DNA from 3 places in the Bradyrhizobium sp. USDA 3256 genome. Region 1 is predicted to be linked to each of the others. Evidence: predicted binding sites of a transcription regulator. Region 1 holds the regulator's gene; each other region holds the start of a gene.
What was found. Region 1 encodes PhoB, which activates phosphate uptake and scavenging genes when phosphate is short. Its sites were predicted from a motif close to TGTCATNNANCTGTCAT; they were not measured.
Positions count from the first base shown of each region.

Region 2: ACVWY5_RS14820 (RNA degradosome polyphosphate kinase) is a predicted target of PhoB. The motif match lies at 2,513-2,529, and genes of this name have one in related genera.
Region 3: ppk2 (polyphosphate kinase 2) is a predicted target of PhoB. The motif match lies at 2,044-2,060, and genes of this name have one in related genera.

Region 1 is NZ_JBSSAE010000002.1:8,612,064-8,616,198, reverse strand. It holds gene ACVWY5_RS42465 (GcrA family cell cycle regulator) at 424-936, shown strand; gene phoB (phosphate regulon transcriptional regulator PhoB) at 1,166-1,876, opposite strand; gene phoU (phosphate signaling complex protein PhoU) at 2,006-2,722, opposite strand; gene pstB (phosphate ABC transporter ATP-binding protein PstB) at 2,829-3,647, opposite strand; gene pstA (phosphate ABC transporter permease PstA) at 3,644-4,135, opposite strand, start outside.
Region 2 is NZ_JBSSAE010000002.1:2,823,869-2,828,003, forward strand. It holds gene ppx (exopolyphosphatase) at 1-222, opposite strand, end outside; gene ACVWY5_RS14820 (RNA degradosome polyphosphate kinase) at 235-2,439, opposite strand; gene ACVWY5_RS14825 (P-loop NTPase family protein) at 2,572-3,249, opposite strand; gene ACVWY5_RS14830 (CDP-alcohol phosphatidyltransferase family protein) at 3,338-3,880, opposite strand; gene purM (phosphoribosylformylglycinamidine cyclo-ligase) at 4,041-4,135, shown strand, end outside.
Region 3 is NZ_JBSSAE010000002.1:1,676,671-1,680,805, reverse strand. It holds gene ACVWY5_RS09575 (Lrp/AsnC family transcriptional regulator) at 1-26, shown strand, start outside; gene ACVWY5_RS09570 (fumarylacetoacetate hydrolase family protein) at 806-1,978, opposite strand; gene ppk2 (polyphosphate kinase 2) at 2,127-3,074, shown strand; gene ACVWY5_RS09560 (DUF6294 family protein) at 3,414-3,836, shown strand; gene ACVWY5_RS09555 (transporter substrate-binding domain-containing protein) at 4,009-4,135, shown strand, end outside.

The sequences.
Region 1 (4,135 bases):
CAGCTTCGGAAAACAAAACGGCCGCCTTTGCGGGCGGCACGTGGCGGGCATTCTATGCTGCGGTCAGTAAGTGTCAATCGCCACGAAGTGGCCTTCCTGCAATGCGAAACGAGCGCAATCCGGAGCATTCCGGTGCGGTGGAAAAGCCTCATCGAAATGCTTAACTGTGTGGGAACATGTGGACGCACGGCCGCGGACTCTTGCGCCTGAGTCACGCCATATTGTAGCGTTTGGCCTGTCGGGTACGACATCTCGTGCGGCGGTACTGGACCCTCTAAGTAGCCTTCGTGTCTCGCGTAAACGTTCGGGCGCAACACCGTGCCCGGCGAGGGCTAAGGGATTCTGGCCGCAGGGATATTTGTCCAGATTGGCTCGCAGCGCCGCTCCAACGATTGGCCGGCGCTACGCGAAGGGAAGAATGCGATGACTGTATTGACCTGGTCCGACGATCGCGTCGAGCAGCTGAAGAAGCTCTGGGAGTCCGGCCTGTCGGCCAGCCAGATCGCGGCGGAACTTGGCAATGTGACGCGAAACGCCGTGATCGGCAAAGTGCATCGGCTCGGCCTCTCCGGCCGCGCCAAGGCGCCCTCCACGGCCGCGCCGCGGCAGCGCAAGGCTCGCCCCGCCCAGCACATGATGCGGGTGGCGCGACCGGTCTCGCGCGGCAACACCGCGCTGGCGCACGCCTTCGAGGTCGAAATGGAGCCCGATCCGATCTCCTACGACAATGTGGTGCCAATGAGCCAGCGGCTCTCGCTGCTCGAGCTGAACGAGGCCACCTGTCATTGGCCGGTCGGCGATCCCTCGAGCCCGGAATTCTTCTTCTGCGGCGGCAAGGCGCTCGCCGGCCTGCCCTATTGCGCGCATCACTCGCGCGTCGCCTACCAGCCCGCCGCCGATCGCCGCCGGCCGTCGGCGAAACCGCAGATCAAGTGAGCACTCGGGAAAACGTCGGAAGACCTCAAAAACAAATCCCCGCGAAAGCGGGGATTTTTTTGTGTGACGCAGCCCGGCTATATCACCAGCGTCGTCCCGGTGCATGCCGGGACCCATACGCCGCGGCCGGCGCAATCGGCAAGCGGCCAGACGGCTTTCTAACAACGCCCATTGGTGGCTATTGATCCCGGCTTTCGCCGTGTTGCGGTTTATGAATGCCGCTTGGCCGTTACGGCTGCGGCTCGGCCTTGGCAAAGCGGTCATCGAGCGCGTAGCCGGCGCCGCGCACGGTGCGGATCGGGTCCTGCTCGCGGCCGGGATTGAGGAGCTTACGCAGACGGCCGATATGCACGTCGACGGTGCGCTCATCGATGTAGATGTCGCGGCCCCAGACGCTGTCGAGCAGTTGCTCGCGGCTGAAGACGCGGCCGGGATGCTCGAGAAAGAATTCGAGCAGGCGATACTCGGTCGGCCCGAGATCGATCGGACGGCCCGAGCGCGCCACGCGGCGCTTCTCGCGGTCGAGCTCGATGTCGCCGTAGGTCAACACGGTCGCAAGCCGCTCCGGGCTGGCGCGGCGCAAGAGGCCCTTCACCCGCGCCAGCAGCTCCGGCACCGAGAACGGCTTGACGATGTAATCGTCGGCGCCGGTGGCAAGCCCGCGTACGCGCTCGCTTTCCTCGCCGCGCGCGGTCAGCATGATGATCGGAAGTTGCTTGGTCTCGGGCCGCGCCCGCAGGCGGCGGCACAGCTCGATGCCGGACAGGCCCGGCAGCATCCAGTCCAGCACCACGAGGTCGGGAACGCGCTCCTTCAGGCGGGTGTCGGCATCGTCGCCGCGCCCGACCGTCTCGACATCGTAGCCTTCCGCATCGAGATTGTAGCGCAACAGCGTCGTCAGCGCTTCCTCGTCTTCGACTACCAGAATGCGTGCGCTCATCGGTTTAAGTTCTTTCTCTGTGGTGATCCGTTGCCCAGACGCAAACCGAAACGCTTACTTCCTTGAGCATAGTCCCCGCGGAAACGAGTTGTCGAAGGACAATCCGGTTCCGCGCTTGCCGATCAAGCCTCAGCTGCCCGGCACCGTGGTGGCAAAAGTGGTCATGTCGCCCTTCGGGCGCTTGTCGGTGATCTGCTGGCCCTCGATCATGTAGAATACGGTCTCGGCGATATTGGTGGCGTGATCGCCGATCCGCTCGATGTTCTTGGCGCAGAACATCAGATGGATGCAGAACGAGATGTTGCGCGGATCTTCCATCATGTAGGTGAGCAGTTCGCGGAACAGCGAGGTGCAGATCGCATCGACCTCCTCGTCGCCCTTCCAGACGTTCATCGCCGCCGGCAGGTCGTGCGCGGCATAGGCGTCGAGCACCGACTTGACCTGCGACAGCACGAGGTCGGTCATGTGCTCGAGGCCGCGGATCAGCTTCAGCGGCTGGAAATCGCTCTCCAGCGCCGCGACGCGCTTGCCCATGTTCTTGGCGAGGTCGCCGATCCGCTCGAGGTCGGTGGCGACGCGCATCGCGCTGACGATCTCACGCAGGTCGATCGCCATCGGCTGGCGGCGCGCGATCGTCAGCACCGCGCGCTCTTCGATGTTGCGCTGCAGATTGTCGATCTCGATGTCGGCGGCGACCACGCGCTTGCCGAGCGCGACGTCGCGACGGATCAGCGCGTCGACCGACTCGGTAATCATCCGTTCGACCAGGCCGCCCATCTCGGCGACCAGGCGGGTCAACTCCTGCAGGTCGCTGTCGAATGCCTTGGCGGTATGTTCAGAAGCCATCGCTTGTCTCCCTCAACCATGGTCCCGGGGATCATGGTTTCGTGTCCTGAATTTTAGCATGACCTGATCGGAAAACCGGTTGCCACTTTTCCGGATCATGCGCCGGTCAACCGAACCGGCCGGTGATGTAGTCCTGGGTGCGCCGATCGCTCGGTGAGGTGAAGATCTTGTTGGTGTCGTCGAACTCGATCAGCTCGCCGAGATACATGAAGGCGGTCTTGTCGGAGACGCGCGCCGCCTGCTGCATGTTGTGGGTGACGATCGCGATCGTGTAGTCCTCGGAGAGCTCCTGGATCAGTTCCTCGACCTTGGCGGTCGAGATCGGGTCGAGCGCCGAGCACGGCTCGTCGAACAGGATCACCTCGGGACGCACCGCCACGGTGCGCGCGATGCACAGCCGCTGCTGCTGGCCGCCGGAGAGCGACAGGCCGGAGGCGTTCAGCTTGTCCTTGACCTCGTTCCACAGCGCGCCGCCGCGCAGCGCCTTCTCGACCCGGTCGTCCATCTCGGACTTCGAAATCTTCTCGTAGAGGCGGATGCCGAAGGCGATGTTCTCGTAGATCGTCATCGGGAACGGCGTCGGCTTCTGGAACACCATGCCGACCCGCGCGCGTAACAAATTAAGATCGAGCTTGGGGTCGAGAATGTTGGTCTGGTCCAGCATCAGCTGGCCGACCGCGCGCTGGCCCGGATACAGGTCGTACATCCGGTTGAAGATGCGCAGCAGGGTCGACTTGCCGCAGCCGGACGGGCCGATGAACGCCGTGACGCGGTTGGTGCCGAGCGTAAGGTTGATGTTCTTCAGCGCGTGGTGCTCGCCGTAATAGAAGTTGAGGTTTCGCACCGTGACCTTCGGCGGCGCTTCCGGCAGCGGAACCTGGGGAACGTGGCCTGCGGCAGTCGTGGAGACGGAAAGCTCGGTCATTTTGCGGCCCTTTCGGCACCAAGGATACGCGCGCCGATATTCAACGCGAGCACGGTGAATGTGATGAGCAGCGCACCGCTCCACGCCAGCTCTTTCCAGTAGGCGTAGGGGCTCTGCACGAAGTTGTTGATGGTTACCGGCAGGTTGGCCATCGTCTTGGTCAGATCCAGGCTGAAGAACTGGTTCGACAGCGCGGTGAACAGCAGCGGCGCGGTCTCGCCAGCGACGCGGGCGGTCGCCAGCAGCACGCCGGTGATCAGACCCGATCGCGCAGCACGATAAGCGATCCGCTTGATCACCAGCGAACGCGGCAGGCCGAGCGCGGAGGCGGCCTCGCGCAGCGGATTGGGCACCAAGAGCAGCATGTCCTCGGTGGTGCGCAGCACGACCGGGATCACGATCACCGCGAGCGCGAGGCTGCCTGCGATCGCCGAGAAGCCGCGCATCGGCACCACCACCGCACCATAGATGAACAGGCCGATGATGAT
Region 2 (4,135 bases), 5.8 Mb from region 1:
GCACAGCGCGCGAAAACGGCGCAGCGCGGTGAGCGCCTTGTTGACGGCATCGGTTGCGAGCAGGCCGGTGCTCTGCACCTCGCGCCCGAGCCCGCACAGCGCCTTCTCGTTGAAGATGGTGATGAGGCTGCGCGCCATCGCCTCGTAAACCACGAGACGAACCGAGTTCGAGCCGATATCGATGACAGCGACGCTGGAAGCGCGCTTCCGCGGCCGCTTCACCGTAAGCCCCCCTTAAGACGATGGCTGCTGACGCTCGTTGCGACGCGTGAGACGGCGCGGTGAAGATTCCTTGAGAGACTTACCACGGCCGGACAGACTCGGATTTGTCATGAAGTAGTCATGCAGATTGAAGGGCTCTTCGCCTTTCGCGGCCTTCATACGCGTTGACGACCCGTCCGGCAACAATTGCCAGCTTTGCTCGGTGTCCTTCAGGTTCGCGACCATGATCTGTTCGAGAACCTGCTGATGCACCGTGGGATTTTGCAGCGGACAGAGAACCTCGACGCGGCGGTCGAGGTTCCGCGGCATCATGTCGGCGGACGAGATATACACAGCAGCTTTTGTGCTCGGCAGGCCCTGGCCCATGCCGAAGCAATAGATTCGGCCGTGTTCCAGGAACCGGCCGATCACCGATTTGACGCGGATGTTCTCCGACAGTCCCGGCAGCCCCGGCCGCAGGCAGCAGATGCCGCGCACCACGAGCTCGACCGAGACGCCGGCCTGCGAGGCCTCGTACAGCGCGTCGATGATATCAGGATCGACCAGCGCGTTCATCTTCATCCAGACCGCGCCGGGGCGGCCGTGCTTGACGTGGGCGATCTCGCCGTGGATGTGCTCGATGATCCGCTTGCGTAGCGTCAGCGGCGACACCGCCATCTTCTCGATGTCGCTCGGCTCGGCATAGCCCGTGATGTAGTTGAAGACCCGCGCGACGTCGCGACCGATGATCGGATCCGAGGTGAAGTAGGAGAGGTCGGTGTAGATGCGCGCGGTGACCGGGTGATAGTTGCCGGTGCCGGTGTGCACATAGGTCGTGAGATTGCCGCCCTCGCGGCGCACCACCATCGACAGCTTGGCATGCGTCTTCAATTCGATGAAGCCGTAGACCACCTGCACGCCGGCGCGTTCGAGGTCGCGGGCCCAGCGGATGTTGGCTTCCTCGTCGAAGCGCGCCTTCAGCTCGATCAGCGCGGTCACCGACTTGCCGGCCTCGGCGGCTTCCGCCAGCGCGCGTACGATCGGCGAGTTGTTCGAGGTGCGATACAGCGTCTGCTTGATCGCGACCACGTCGGGATCGCGTGCCGCCTGCTGCAGGAACTGCACCACGACGTCGAAGGATTCATAGGGGTGATGGACCACGAGGTCCTTCTGGCGGATGGCGGCGAAGATATCGCCGCCATGATCGCGTACCCGCTCGGGATGGCGCGGCACGTAGGGCGGGAATTCGAGGTCGGGGCGATTGAGGCGGGTGAGCTGCGACAGCTCGTTCATCGCCAGCACGCCGTCGACCAGGATCACTTCGTCGTCTGCGGCCGACAAGGCGTGCTGCACGAAGATGCGCAGCTCTTCGGGCATCGTGGCCTCGATCTCGAGCCGGATCACCGACCCGCGGCGGCGGCGCTTGAGCGCGGTCTCGAACAGGCGAACGAGGTCTTCGGCCTCTTCCTCGATTTCGAGTTCGGAGTCCCTGATGATGCGGAATGCGCCCTGGCCCTTGACGGTGTAGCCGGGGAACAGGCGGCCGATGAAGAGACCGGTAGCCTGCTCGAGCGTGATCAGCCGCGCCGGAGCGCCTTCCTTGGTGGAGGGGATGCGGATGAAGCGGTCGATCTTGCCGGGCATGCGGATCAGCGCGTTCATCGCCTTGCCGTCGGAGATGCGCGACAATTGCAGCGCCACCGTGAAGCCGAGATTCGGGATGAACGGGAACGGATGCGCCGGGTCGATCGCCAGCGGGGTCAGCAGCGGGAAGATGTTGTGAAGGAAATGATCCTCGATCCAGCTGCGTTCGGGCTTGGTGACGTCGCGGCCGTCGACCAGCTGGATGCCGACCTTGGAGAGGATATCCCGCAGGTCACTCCAGATCGCCTGCTGATCGGAGGCGAGCTGCGAGACGGTCTTGTTGATCATCACGAGCTGATCGGCCGGCAGCAGGCCGTCCGGGCTGCGCTCGGTAATGCCCTCGCGGACCTGCGCCTTGATGCCGGCGACACGGACCATGAAGAACTCGTCGAGGTTATTCGCCGAAATCGACAGGAAGCGGACCCGCTCCAGCACGGGATGGCCGAGATTGACCGATTCCTCGAGCACCCGCCGGTTGAAGTGCAGCCAGGAGAGCTCCCGGTTAATGAAGCGCTCGGGGCTGGACGCGATTGCGGGAATGGCGGGAAAATCCGCCTCTTTTTCTTTGATTTCAGTAGCTTGTGCCGAGTCCATCAAGTGCTGGTCCAATTCAGGGCAGGGGCCGGGGCGGTCTAGCCGAGAGCCGCAGAGACCATGTGATATTGCGATGACGTTTCGATGACATTGATGTTCCGCTCGCCTGCGCCGTCAAGCCGCGGGGATGGATCAGGCATCGCGCAACAGCTCCGCCGCCAGCGCCCGCGTGACGGGACGGCCGAGCCGGAGTGCCTCGGTATCCAGGAGCTCGACCGCCTGCCGGACGGCAACGTAGGAACGCTCGATCCGGTTGCTCAGATAGCTGACCAGCGGTTCGTCCACGCTCATCTGGCGGTCGGCGCAGAACTTGACGATCAGGCCGCGGAACAGCTGGTCGTCCGGTGGCAGCAGCGTCACGGTCGGCACCGCGCGGAGCCGCGACCGCAGGTCGCGCAATTCGATCTCGAACGCCGACGGCGGAACGCGTGCCGTGATCAGCACGTAGGCATCGTCCTGGCGCGCCAGATTCATCAGATGAAACATCGCGCGCTCGTCGAAATCCGACGGCCTCAGGTCCTCGACCACCAGCGCACCGGTCGCAAGCGCGGTCGGCACCGTGTCGGCGGTCAGCGCATGCGCCGCGGTCGAGCGCGCGCCGGCGCTCTCGGCCCAGATCGCGGCGAGGTGACTTTTGCCGGAGCCGTCAGGCCCGACCAGCAGCATGATTCGGTTCGGCCAGTCCGGCCAGCCGTCGATCAGCGCCAGCGCCGCCTCATTGGCAGGGCCCTCGAGGAAATCGTCGCGGGTCAGCTTCTCCTCGTGCGGCAGGGCCAAGGCCAATTGACGAGGTTGAACGCTACTGGCCACACAAGTCTCCAAACCACTTCATTATAGCCATGCGCAAACGCGTCGCGTTTGTCGCGGGAAAACCGGCTTCCACTTTTCCGGATCCCGCCTACCGAGCTTCGATCGTGCTCATGTGCCGCACCCACTCCACGAGATAGAGGGACACCGAACCCAAAGTAAAGATCGTGACCAAGCCCATCAGGATCAGGTCGTAAGGGTGCGGCTGAAAGCCGAAGCCGAGCGAGGCCAGCACCAGTGCCGCGAACGCGACCTGCGCCACCGTGTTGAGCTTCGACACCATCAGCGGCTTCATCTCGACCGGCTTGTCGAACAGCCATGACACGATCACGGCGGAGACGATCATGATGTCGCGCGACACCACGAGAATCACGATCCAGCGCGGCACCGCGCCCCAGATTCCGAGCGCGACATAGATCGACACCAGGAGCGCCTTGTCGGCGAGCGGATCGAGCAGGGCGCCGAGTTCGCTCGTCATGTTGAAGCGCTTGGCGAGGAAACCGTCGACCGCGTCCGAGACGCCGGCGATCACGAAGATCGCGAACGCGATCTCCATCTGGCTGGACACGATGGCCCAGACGATCACCGGCACCAGGATGATGCGGCCGAGGGTGATGATGTTCGGAATGCTCAACTTGGGTCGCTTCCCGGCTAGGAGCCTGATTTTACTCGATATCCGGCCCTTTTGCGCAGTGGCCTTGTGTTATCTACATAGTATCGCGGCAGCAGCGCCGCGAGCCATTGCGCGGCGGCGGAATTCCTCGTAACCAGCCCCTGATCATCTGGAATTGGGCATGACCGAGCGCAAAAACGGGCTCACTTACGCGGATTCGGGTGTCGATATCGACGCCGGCAATCGATTGGTCGATCTGATCAAGCCGATGGTGCG
Region 3 (4,135 bases), 6.9 Mb from region 1:
AGTATTCGACGGCGTTGCCGGTGTGAGGGCGTTGGTTGGTCACTCGAATGACGCCGACCCCACAGTGTCGTCCCGGCGAAGGCCGGGACCCATACGCCGCAGCAGTTGTTGTGAGAGGGACTCGTCGTTGCAGCATCGCTTAACAATTTGCATTTGGGGTTATGGGTCCCTGCTTTCGCAGGGACGACATTGAGTGTGTTGCGCTGTCAGTGGCATACCTTCGCACTCTCGCGACATGAATCGTCCGAGCTTTGCATCTCGTTCCGTTTTGCAAAAGAGGCTTGCGCCGTCGGGCAACTCAGTGATTGGCGCTGGCGCCCTGCCCGGCTGGACGGCCTCGCCGCGACAATCAGGCTATGGCGCAATCCATATCCCAATCACGATGATGGCCAGTGAGACGGCAATGACCAGCATATCGGTGGTGAGCCAATCGGGCATTCCGTTTGATGGCTGCTCGCTCATGTCCGCGACTCCTTCTGTTCGCGTCGAGCCAATATGCTGGAGCGGACCGGCGCGAACGAGGATGAACTGGTTCACATAAAGCTAGGAAAAAGCTGCAAATTCCGCGTGTTTTAGCGCGCTCAAGTTGCGCCACACGGTCGATCTGCCGCGCAGGTTTCTGAACATGTTCGACAACGCCGCCGCTTCGGCACAGTCACCATCGTCGTCGTTCAACGCGCTGCGAGAGGCGGCTGAACGTCACCGGATTGTCGGCGCAACTCGGCGCCGACCTGCCGCCACGCGACAGGCCGCGCACGGCCGACGAAGTGGTCGAGATAGTGGACTCGCCGTCCCGTCCTGATCCTCACAGCACCTTGCGCTCTGCGAGGTTCTTCATCAGCGCACCGACGCCGAAGGTCCAGGGCTCGCATTCGTCGCTATTGCGCATGCGGTTGACCAGCTTGCCGAGCTTCGGCGCGGCGATGGTCACGATGTCGTCACGCTTGTGGGTAAAACCCTCGCCCTTGGCATCGCGATCCTTGACCGGCGCGAACATCGTGCCGAGGAACAGCGCAAAGCCGTCGGGATACTGATGCACGGGGCCGATGGTCTGGGCGACCAGGTCGGTCGGATCGCGGCTGATCTTGCTGATCGAGGAATGGCCCTCGAGCACGAAGCCGTCTGCGCCAGTCACGGTCAGGCCGACATTCATCTTCCTGACATCGTCGAGCGAGAAGGTCTGGTCGAACAGCCGAAGCAGCGGACCGATCGCGCAGGACGCGTTGTTGTCCTTGGCCTTCGACAGCAAGAGCGCCGAACGCCCCTCGAAGTCGCGCAGATTGACGTCGTTGCCGAGCGCGGCGCCGACGATCTTGCCGGCGGCGGAGACAATCAGCACGACCTCCGGCTCCGGATTATTCCAGGTCGACTTCGGATGCAGCCCGGCATCCATGCCTGATCCGACCGAGGAAAGCGTCGGCGCCTTGGTGAACACTTCGGCGTCGGGACCGATGCCGACCTCGAGATACTGGCTCCAGGCATTCTGATCGATCAGCACCTGTTTCAGTTTCATCGCCTGCTCGGAGCCGGGCTTCAGCTTGGAGAGATCGTCGCCGACCAGGCGCACCACCTCCTTGCGGATCGCCTCCGCCGAGGACGGATTGCCGCGCGCCCGCTCCTCGATCACGCGCTCCAGCATCGAGATCGCGAAGGTGACGCCGGCGGCCTTCAGCACCTGGAGATCGACCGGCGCCAGCAGATGCGGCCTGGCCTTGTCGCGGCCGTCGGGCGGGGTGTTGGCAAGGATCGCCTCGAAATCGCCGATCCGCTCGCCGCGCGTGACGCGCAGCGCGGCCGCGGGATCGCTTTCCTCGCAGAGCGCGCTCACCGTCGGGAACCGCGCCGTGACGTCGAACACACCGTCTGCCCGCACCGCGACGACGGCCGGCCCGCCGGCCTGCGGCAGCCAGACCCGCCCGACCAGCGTGCCAGCGGTGCCGTCCTCCGGCAGGACGTCTTTTGGCGTGAGCGATATCATCGGCACATCTCCCTTTTTGGCTTTGTCGGCTTGTTAGCACAGTCCGCCCGGCGGCGTGAAACAGCGGTCATGGCATTGTCATAGAGGGGTAACATCGCCCGTCAATGCTGCCGTCCGATCCATCTAACACACTGAAAGACGGACCTTCATGACGACCTCCGCCCTCACCGACGAAGCCTCCCGGGATGAAGCCTTGCGCGATGAAGCCTTGCGCGCCCGCATCCATCAAGAGATGGCCGACAGCCTCGACGAGGAACTCGAGCTCGAGCTCGACGACATGAGGCTCGACGAGCTCGACCATGACGGCGCCGCCGGCAGGCCGTCGATCGACCGCAAGTCCTATTTCCGCGAATTGCTGCGGCTGCAGGGCGAACTGGTCAAGCTGCAGGATTGGGTGCAGCACGAGAAGAAGAAGGTCGTCGTGCTGTTCGAGGGCCGCGATTCCGCCGGCAAGGGCGGCGTGATCAAGCGGATCACCCAGCGGCTCAACCCGCGGGTCTGCCGGATCGCGGCGCTGCCGGCGCCGAACGAACGCGAGCGCACGCAATGGTACTTCCAGCGCTATGTCTCGCATCTGCCGGCCGGCGGCGAGATCGTGCTGTTCGACCGCAGCTGGTACAACCGCGCCGGCGTCGAGAAGGTGATGGGGTTCTGCAGCGACGAGCAGTATGAGGAATTCTTCAACTCGGTGCCGGAATTCGAGCGCATGCTGATCCGCTCCGGCACCGTCCTCCTGAAATACTGGTTCTCGATCACCGACGAGGAACAGGCGTTCCGCTTCTCGATGCGGATCCAGGATCCGCTGAAGCAGTGGAAGTTGAGCCCGATGGACGTCGAGGCGCGGACCCGCTGGGAGCTCTACACCAAGGCCAAGGAAACGATGCTGGAGCGCACCCACCTGCCCGACTCGCCATGGTGGATCGTCGACGCCGTCGACAAGAAGCGCGCCCGGCTCAACTGCATCTCGCATCTATTGAGCCAGATCCCCTATCAGGCGGTCACCCACCAGCCGGTGGTGCTGCCGCCGCGAATGCGCAACCCGGACTATCACCGCGGCCCGATCCCGCAGGAGATGTACGTGCCGGGACGATATTGATTCTGGGCACGAGCACGCTCTGTCCTCCCCGCTTACGGGCAGGGCAATCGCATTTGGAATGAACCGATTCTTCCGCGCCGTCATGGCCGGGCTTGTCCCGGCCATCTACGTCTTTTCTTTGCGTGGAAACGAAGACGTGGATGCCTGGGACAAGCCCGGGCATGACGAGTTTGCGGGAACTCCGATTGCCTCAAACGGCTATATGCGATTGCCCTCCGCTTACGGGGGAGGATCACTAAATCGCGATTGTAGATTGTGAGGCAGCTCACTGGTCCTTTTGCGCCCTCCCTTTAAACCAGAGGTTGCTCGCAATTCGCGGGCTAGAAGGAGGCGTACGCTATGTTGAAAGAACATCTTGAAAGCAAAAGCTCGGCGACCGACCAGCCTGAAAGCTATAAGGGTGTTGCGACACATGCTATCCAAACCCTTGACCTCAGTTGGAGCGCGCCTATTCGTTACGGCGATTGCAAGCTGTCCGGCTTCTTGAACGGCACCCTGAACAACGGCCCCACTCTCAGGCTTCGTTCTGACGGAACAGCAGAATTGCTGGCAAAATTTTTCTCGACCGACGACGGTGATGTTTGGGTTATCGATCGTCTCGTTCTTTTGGACATTCACGGGACGGTGCTTTTTCAATTTCCACACCTTTCAAGTCCAGAAACCCAGACAGACAACCAAGTGCTCGATTGGGTAGCCGAACTGAGCTTCCCCGCCGTTTTCTTTTCTTCGGTCACAGGGGCGAACATGACCTATCGTTGCTAACCCCTAAGGGCGCGGTTCGCGGATTATTCGACCTCCCCACAAGCGGGAGAGGTGAAGTCCGGCACGTAGGCGACCGCGCCCTCGCCTCGCCTACCAATGGTGCAGGCGCGCGCACTTGCTGGCACCGGATACCGACGCTAGGCTTCCCCCGATCTGGTGCAGGGAGGCCCGCTTGACTCAATCCGACGACATCAAAATCTCCGAAGATCGCCGCGACGCGCTGCGCTATGCGCTCGGGATCGGCAGCGGCGCGGCGCTCGCGGCCGCGATGGCAACGCCGGCCTCGGCGCAGACGCCAG